DNA from 4 places in the Citrobacter tructae genome. Region 2 is predicted to be linked to each of the others. Evidence: predicted binding sites of a transcription regulator. Region 2 holds the regulator's gene; each other region holds the start of a gene.
The links. The regulator PurR, encoded in region 2, represses purine synthesis genes. The targets are predictions, from matches to a motif close to CANGCAAACGTTTGCNTG.
Positions count from the first base shown of each region.

Region 1 (2,204 bases), 1.3 Mb from region 2:
GACCCTGACCAGGGTCGAAGCACCACTCTATCGGAACAGGATGCAAAAATGGTTACTTTCCACACTAATCACGGCGATATCGTAATCAAAACGTTTGATGATAAAGCGCCTGAAACAGTTAAAAACTTCCTGGACTACTGCCGCGAAGGTTTCTATAACAACACCATTTTCCACCGTGTTATCAATGGTTTCATGATCCAGGGCGGCGGTTTTGAGCCAGGCATGAAGCAAAAAGAAACCAAAGAAGCTATCAAAAACGAAGCTAACAACGGTCTGAAAAATACCCGTGGTACGCTGGCGATGGCCCGTACTCAGGCTCCGCACTCTGCAACCGCTCAGTTCTTCATCAACGTTGCCGACAACGACTTCCTGAACTTCTCCGGCGAAAGCATGCAAGGCTGGGGCTACTGTGTGTTTGCTGAAGTGGTTGAAGGTATGGACGTGGTTGATAAAATCAAAAACGTTTCCACTGGCCGCAGCGGCATGCACCAGGACGTACCGAAAGAAGACGTTATTATCGAAAACGTGACCGTCAGCGAGTAATCGTGGCGACACTGTTTATTGCAGATCTTCACCTCTGCACGGAAGAACCGGCGATCACCGCCGGTTTTCTGCGTTTTTTAGCCGGTGAAGCACAAACAGCCGATGCGCTGTACATTCTTGGCGATCTGTTCGAAGCCTGGATAGGCGATGACGACCCCAATCCGCTGCACCATGAAATAGCCACCGCGATAAAAACGCTGGCTGACGCCGGTGTCCCCTGCTATTTCATTCACGGTAATCGTGATTTCCTGCTCGGTAAGCGTTTTGCCCGTGAAAGCGGCATGACCTTGCTTCCCGAGGAAAAAGTACTCGACCTGTATGGCCGCAAGGTACTAATCATGCATGGTGACACCTTGTGCACCGACGACGCTGGCTATCAGGCGTTTCGCGCCAAAGTGCATCAACCTTGGTTACAAACGCTGTTTCTTGCCCTACCTTTGTGTATTCGCCAACGCATTGCCGCTAAGATGCGCGCCAACAGCAAAGCCGCCAACAGCAGCAAATCGCTGGAAATCATGGACGTTAACCAAAACGCGGTAGTCAGTGCGATGGAAAAGAATCAGGTGCAATGGTTGATCCACGGCCATACCCACCGCCCGGCAGTGCATGAACTGACGGCCAGTCACCAACCCGCTTTCCGCGTGGTGCTAGGCGCATGGCACACCGAAGGTTCGATGGTTAAGGTCACTGCTGACGACGTTAAGCTGATCGCTTTTCCGTTTTAATTCCTTCCCGAAACGTCTGTAGTACAGGATACGCAATCGTTTTCCTTGAGAGCGAAATATGCTATTCTCTGTGGCCTCAAAAGTCGAGTGTAGTGCACCACAGGAGTTTTCAGACGCATGTCTTCCCGCAATAATCCGGCGCGTGTCGCCATCGTGATGGGGTCCAAAAGCGACTGGGCTACCATGCAGTTCGCCGCCGAAATCTTCGAAATCCTGAATGTCCCGCACCATGTTGAAGTGGTCTCTGCCCACCGCACCCCCGACAGGCTGTTCAGCTTCGCCGAAAGTGCTGAAGAAAATGGCTATCAGGTGATCATTGCAGGCGCAGGCGGTGCAGCACATCTGCCAGGCATGATTGCGGCGAAAACGCTGGTGCCAGTGTTAGGCGTTCCGGTGCAAAGCGCAGCGCTAAGCGGTGTAGACAGCCTTTACTCCATCGTGCAAATGCCACGCGGTATTCCAGTCGGAACGCTGGCGATTGGTAAAGCGGGCGCGGCGAATGCAGCCCTGCTGGCGGCACAAATTCTGGCGACACACGATAAAGAACTTCATCAGCGTTTACACGACTGGCGTAAAGCGCAGACCGATGAGGTGCTGGAGAACCCGGACCCGCGAGGTGCGGCATGAAGCAGGTTTGCGTACTTGGCAACGGTCAACTAGGGCGCATGCTGCGTCAGGCCGGTGAGCCGCTGGGGATTGCGGTCTGGCCCGTCGGACTGGATGCCGAACCCGCTGCCGTTCCCTTTCAGCAAAGCGTGATTACCGCCGAGATTGAACGCTGGCCGGAAACTGCGCTAACCCGCGAACTGGCGCGTCATCCGGCGTTTGTGAACCGTGATATCTTCCCGATTATTGCCGACCGCCTGACGCAAAAGCAGCTTTTTGACAAGCTCGGTCTGGCGACCGCACCATGGCAACTGCTGGCAGACAAAAACG
Region 1 is NZ_CP038469.1:2,103,291-2,105,494, forward strand. It holds gene ppiB (peptidylprolyl isomerase B) at 49-543, shown strand; gene lpxH (UDP-2,3-diacylglucosamine diphosphatase) at 546-1,268, shown strand; gene purE (5-(carboxyamino)imidazole ribonucleotide mutase) at 1,386-1,895, shown strand; gene purK (5-(carboxyamino)imidazole ribonucleotide synthase) at 1,892-2,204, shown strand, end outside.
Region 1: the regulator PurR is predicted to act here: its motif matches at 1,298-1,315, upstream of purE (5-(carboxyamino)imidazole ribonucleotide mutase).

Region 2 (2,204 bases):
AGCGGAAAAGATGAGGGAGAGCTAACTCCCTCGGGGAAATCAATGCAGCGCTGCGGTCAGGCCACCCGCGACGATCAAACCCAGAACAATAATGGTAGTGACTAACGAAAATTTCAGATCGGTGCTCATCAAGTTTTCTCCTTTTTATTCCCACACAAAAAGTGATATTGCGCATTTTTACACACTTGAAAGCAAAAATCTCTCACGATTTATATTGATAACTGCTTTTAACTCTTCCCCTTTTCGTTAAGATCAGACAAAATTCCACGCTTACTTAATTAGCGTACCGGCCATTGACCCCTTCCTGACGTTCCGTGTCGTTTTCCTTGGCGTACCGCAACCCTGATGTTGCGCGAAGGGTGTGTAAGGCAAACGTTTACCTGGAGTATTCTCAGGAGCTTAGGATATGGTCTGGAGTGAGATGTAATGGCAACAATTAAAGATGTGGCGAAGCGAGCAAACGTTTCCACTACAACCGTATCACACGTAATTAACAAAACACGCTTTGTCGCGGAAGAGACGCGCAATGCCGTTTGGGCAGCGATTAAAGAGTTACATTACTCCCCAAGCGCAGTAGCGCGCAGCCTGAAGGTGAATCACACCAAATCAATCGGCTTGCTGGCGACCAGCAGCGAAGCTGCCTATTTTGCGGAAATTATCGAAGCTGTTGAGAAGAACTGTTTCCAGAAAGGCTACACCCTGATTCTGGGAAACGCGTGGAACAGCCTCGAAAAACAACAGGCCTATCTCTCCATGATGGCGCAAAAGCGCGTGGATGGCCTGCTGGTGATGTGTTCAGAATATCCTGAGTCGCTACTTTCCATGCTCGAAGAGTATCGCCATATTCCGATGGTGGTAATGGACTGGGGCGAAGCCAAAGCCGACTTTACCGATACGGTCATTGATAACGCCTTTGAAGGCGGCTATATGGCAGGTCGTTATCTGGTTGAGCGCGGTCATCGCGAGATTGGCGTGATCCCAGGTCCTATGGAGCGCAACACCGGAGCCGGTCGTCTGGCTGGTTTTATGAAAGCGATGGAAGAAGCGCTGATTAAAGTCCCTGAGAACTGGATTGTTCAGGGTGATTTTGAGCCTGAATCCGGGTATCGCGCCATGCAGCAGATCCTCTCCCAGTCACATCGCCCGACCGCCGTTTTCTGTGGTGGCGATATCATGGCGATGGGCGCGCTCTGCGCCGCGGACGAGATGGGCTTACGCGTCCCGCAGGATGTGTCGCTGATTGGTTATGACAACGTGCGTAATGCCCGGTTCTTCACTCCGGCATTAACCACTATTCACCAGCCGAAGGATTCCCTCGGTGAAACAGCCTTTAACATGCTGTTAGACCGTATCGTGAATAAGCGCGAAGTGTCGCAGTCAATTGAGGTGCATCCGCGCCTGGTAGAACGTCGCTCCGTTGCAGACGGCCCGTTCCGCGATTACCGTCGTTAATCTGTTGCGCGGGGGCCTTATTCTGGCTCCCGCAACCACTCTTTATTCAGCGTTTCGCTGTCCCCTAAATAGTCCAGCAGCCAGCCCAGCGCAGGCGAGGTATCATTCTGCTGCCAGGTCAGGCAACAAGCGGCATCAGGAAAGGGATTCTCAAGCTGTAGCGCGACCCATTTACCGCTGTCGATCCACGGTTTAGAAAAATGCGTCGGCACCATCCCCACACATAGCCCCGCCGATAAACAGGTAGCGGATGACTCCCAGTCGGGCACTACCACCCGCTTTTGGTTATCCAGCAGCCAGGTGATGCGCTTTGGCAGCGTGCGCGAAGTATCTTCACGCACCAGCGACGGCCAGTTGCGCAACGTGTCGTCGCTGAGCGGCCCGGGCATCGACGCCAACGGATGATGGCTCGCTACCACGCAATTCCAGCTCAACATCCCCATATCGCGAAACGTGTAACGTCCCCCCACCGGAATGGCCTGCGTCGCGCCAATAGCCAGTTCCACGCGCCCATCTGACAGTGCATCCCAGACGCCGTTAAACACCTCCTGAAAAACGAGTAATTCCACATCATCAAAATGACGGTAGAAATCCACAATCATCTGCCGGGTCCGTTCCGGCCGGACGATATTATCGACCGCAATCGCCAACTGCCCGCGCCAGCCGTTAGCAATTTGCTGACATTGCTGACGGGTGATCTGCATTTTTTTGATAACAGACCGCCCTTCTTTTAAAAACCACGCCCCGGCGGG
Region 2 is NZ_CP038469.1:806,249-808,452, reverse strand. It holds gene cydH (cytochrome bd-I accessory subunit CydH) at 40-129, opposite strand; gene purR (HTH-type transcriptional repressor PurR) at 427-1,452, shown strand; gene punR (DNA-binding transcriptional activator PunR) at 1,470-2,204, opposite strand, start outside.

Region 3 (2,204 bases), 1.4 Mb from region 2:
GCGTGGTGTGAGAGGCGCGAAGACTATCGCTGTTTTCGTGTGGATCGTTGTCTGCAAATCACCCCACTCGACAGGCAATTTCGCGAACGCGCCGATCGCTCGCTAAGTGACTTTTTACGTAAAGTCCGCTGTGAAGACCAACCATAAAAAAGCCAGCGGTTAAGCTGGCTTGTCTGCGATAAATCGCCTGGATTAGAAGTTGTAACCTACGACCAGGTAACCACCCCAACCGGTAGATTTTGCGCTGAAGTCGCCTTCGCCCCAGTTCAGAGTATCTCCACCTTTCCATTGGCCGCCGTTATGGAAGTAACGCGCGACTACGGAGTAGTGCCAGTGATCGTAGTTCAGCGCGAGAACGTGACTGGAAGCGATAGAGTTGCTGGTGCGGTTCGGATCATCACCCAAATCTGAGCCCCAATCGAAGTTGGTGAAGCCGATGTAGGTCAGCTGGCCGCCCCAAACCTGGGTGATCGGCACAAAGTATTTCACTTTGAAACGGTAGCCATCCCACTCGTTTTCGTTGGATGCGCCATAGTTCTGCCATTGGTATTTAGCATACACGTTCAGGGACAGACCCATCGGCAGACCGGTATCGATATCGGTACCCAGACCCATATACCAGGTGCTCTGGCGGCTGGCTTTGTTATCACCCATATCGTAGATGTAGTTGTTGGCGAAATACCATTCTTTGAACGGACCAAAGCTCAGGTCAGCGCCGGTCAGTTTGTCGATGGAGAAACGCGGTTCGATTTCCATAAACAACGGGGAACCATCAGACCAGATACCTTTATCGTTGCCGTTACCCCAGTCGAAGGTTTTCGGAATATCGATGTAGCCATAGAAGTCAAACCAGTCTTTTTTGGCAAACGCTTCGTATTCCAGATACACGTCGTTGTTCAGTTTCGGGGAGAAACGGGTGTGGTAGCTACCCACCACGTTGACGCTCTGGTGCCACCAGTCGGACAGATATTGCGGTTTGTCATTTTCTGCTGCGTTGGCAGTAAAAGACGAGGAGAGCGCCAGCACTGCACCGGCTGCAAGTAATGTTTTTTTCATATGTATGCCACTGTTTGAAATCCCTTTCGGGAGTGAAAAAGGCGCAAATTGCGTTTCTAAATATTTCGTATTTCTTCGGAGCCTATTATAAAAATCATTGTTCACAAAAATATGTCTTGTTTCACAGTTCTATCATTTACGTAATCGATTGCGTTCACGTTTGCGTACTTTAGGCGGCGAATTGTACTGACTCCGGTGAATGTTGCCAAGTTTTACTAAAAATCTCGGTGATGTCAGCGGAGTAACAAAATGACGGGAGGTGGTGTTGCGGAACGCACAAAACGTTCCGCAAAAAAGTTTATTGGGTCACAGGCTGGATGTCATGGATGCGCACAAAACCGAGTTGGTCAGGCGAAAAACCATTAAGTTGCAGCGGAATGTCTATGTCGCTGGGGGCAAGAAGACTTGCCGGGGCGGTGATCAATTCATTCTTAACCCCCACTTCCTGATAGTTGTCTGTGGTGCCCTGAATTTGTCCATACTCTATGGTGGCGCTAAACGCCGGTAGCGGCGTGTCGGATTCCCCCTGAATACGCAGCGTCAGGCGCGTGCCGTCTGCATTTGGTGCAATATTCACCAGCGACATGCGTAGCGTACCAATCTGGCTGTTCAGCCGGGCCGGGGTTTTTGAGCCGGGTAATAAATAGACGCCACGGGTGGATTTCGCATTCAACATATTTTGTTGCGTTATTTTTACCGTTTCCTGATTGAGCTGCGTCATCTCTTTGCTCAGCGTGTTAACGCTTTGATGCATTTGACGTACTTCGGCTTGCTGTGCGCAGGCGCTAAGGCTAAAGAGGCTTCCCACCAGGAGAATTCTTAGGTAACGTCTTGTCATTGTGATTACTTCCTTCATTGTCGCGATAGCATAATGGTAGTGTGCACAGAGCACGAAGGCATCGATCCTTTGTCTCAAAAGCGCTCCGCCTTTGTTGTCACGCCAGTTCAGGGTAAAATAGATTTCAATTAACCACCTGATCAGGACGCCGTATGCATTGCCCATTCTGTTTCGCCGTAGACACTAAGGTAATTGACTCTCGTCTTGTAGGCGAGGGCTCTTCAGTACGCCGCCGCCGGCAGTGTCTGGTCTGTAACGAACGTTTTACCACTTTTGAAGTGGCTGAACTGGTTATGCCGCGCGTTGTGAA
Region 3 is NZ_CP038469.1:2,219,112-2,221,315, reverse strand. It holds gene E4Z61_RS11525 (helix-turn-helix transcriptional regulator) at 1-147, shown strand, start outside; gene E4Z61_RS11520 (nucleoside-specific channel-forming protein Tsx) at 193-1,056, opposite strand; gene E4Z61_RS11515 (SadB/YajI family lipoprotein) at 1,355-1,894, opposite strand; gene nrdR (transcriptional regulator NrdR) at 2,047-2,204, shown strand, end outside.
Region 3: the regulator PurR is predicted to act here: its motif matches at 1,194-1,211, upstream of E4Z61_RS11520 (nucleoside-specific channel-forming protein Tsx).

Region 4 (2,204 bases), 770 kb from region 2:
CTTTAGCCGGCTAGGGCTCGCCATCGGCGGAGCGATAGGCTACATCGGCGGCGGCTGGCTGTTTGATATGGGTAAGGCAATGTCGCAGCCCGAATTACCGTGGATGATGTTGGGCGTTATCGGCCTTATTACCTTCCTGGCGCTGGGCTGGCAGTTCAGCCATAAACGCCCGTCACGCGGCATGCTGGAACCTGATGCCTGACGCGTAACCCCGCTCCCGGACACCTTTTCAGCTTTTTCTGCTGGTGTCCGGGGCGCTGGTACTGGATGCTGCTTTGTGTCACGATTACACCATAAGCATCATGTTGAGGAACCCCATGAAAAAGTTTTTTTTTGCTGCTGCTCTGATTGTCAGCGGCCTGTTGGTTGGTTGTAATCAACTCACACAATACACGGTAAGCGAGCAAGAAATTAATCAGGCGCTGGCGAAGCATAATAATTTTTCTAAAGATATTGGTTTGCCCGGCGTGGCTGAAGCCCACATCGTTTTAAGCAACCTCACCAGCCAGATCGGTCGCGAAGAACCGAATAAAGTGACGCTGACAGGGGATGCCAATCTGGATATGAACTCCCTGTTTGGCAGCCAGAAAGCGACGATGAAGCTGAAGTTAAAAGCGTTACCGGTCTTCAATAAAGAAAAAGGCGCGATTTATCTGCAAGAAATGGAAGTGGTTGATGCTACCGTTACGCCAGAAAAAATGCAGTCGATATTGCAAACCCTGATGCCGTACTTAAACCAGTCGCTGCAGAATTATTTCAACCAGCAGCCGGCGTACGTCCTGCGTGAAGACAGCAGTGAAGGCGAGGCGCTGGCGAAAAAACTGGCGAAAGGTATTGAGGTGAAACCAGGGGAAATCATCATCCCGTTCACCGATTAACACACCAGAGGGCGCATCAGCGCCCTTTTTTTTCGTGCAAACGAAAACGTTTCCGCTTATCCTTTGTTTCCGGCAAAAAAGACTATCCTCAGCCGGAGCATATTGATGACTGCACCATCCCAGGTATTAAAGATCCGCCGTCCAGACGACTGGCACCTTCACTTTCGCGATGGCGACATGTTAAAAACAGTCGTGCCCTATACCAGTGAAATTTATGGTCGTGCGATTGTCATGCCAAACCTGGCACCGCCCGTCACCACCGTTGACGCGGCCATCGCTTACCGTCAACGTATTCTGGACGCCGTACCTGCCGGACACGATTTCACCCCGTTAATGACCTGCTATCTGACAGACACGCTGGATCCCAACGAGCTGGAACGTGGATTCAACCAAGGTGTATTCACCGCCGCTAAACTATACCCGGCCAATGCCACCACCAATTCTACCCATGGCGTGACGTCTATAGATGCCATCATGCCGGTGCTGGAGCGGATGGAAAAACTCGGCATGCCCTTACTGGTGCACGGTGAAGTCACGCACGCGGATATCGATATATTCGATCGCGAAGCACGCTTTATTGAAACGGTTATGGAACCATTGCGTCAGCGTCTGACCGCGTTGAAAGTGGTGTTTGAACATATCACCACCAAAGACGCCGCCGAATACGTGCGTGACGGTAATGACCTGCTGGCAGCGACGATTACCCCACAGCATTTGATGTTTAACCGCAACCATATGCTGGTCGGTGGGATACGTCCTCATCTGTATTGCCTGCCCATCCTCAAACGTAACGTCCACCAACAGGCGCTGCGCGAACTGATCGCCAGTGGTTTCAGCCGCGCATTCCTCGGAACTGACTCGGCGCCGCATGCGCGCCATCGTAAAGAATCCAGCTGCGGCTGCGCGGGTTGTTTTAATGCCCCTACCGCGCTCGGCAGCTATGCAACCGTCTTCGAAGAAATGAACGCGCTGGCCCATTTTGAAGCCTTCTGCTCGCTCAATGGCCCCAGATTCTACGGGCTGCCGGTTAACGACACCTTTATTGAACTGGTCAAAGAAGAAGAGCAGATACCGGAAAGCATCGAGCTGGAAGATGACACACTGGTACCTTTCCTCGGTGGTGAAACGGTACGCTGGTCAGTGAAGCGCTAAAAAAAGTGTAGCCAACTGTTGTCAACGGGTTAAGTTAACTGTATAAATAACCAGTATATTCAACAGGGGGCTATTATGCGTATTGAAGTCACTATTGCCAAAACTTCACCTTTGCCTGCTGGCGCCATTGACGCGCTGGCAGGCGAACTCTCCCGTCGTATTCACCATCATTTT
Region 4 is NZ_CP038469.1:1,574,447-1,576,650, forward strand. It holds gene mdtH (multidrug efflux MFS transporter MdtH) at 1-202, shown strand, start outside; gene E4Z61_RS08420 (lipoprotein) at 318-878, shown strand; gene pyrC (dihydroorotase) at 984-2,030, shown strand; gene dinI (DNA damage-inducible protein I) at 2,106-2,204, shown strand, end outside.
Region 4: the regulator PurR is predicted to act here: its motif matches at 918-935, upstream of pyrC (dihydroorotase).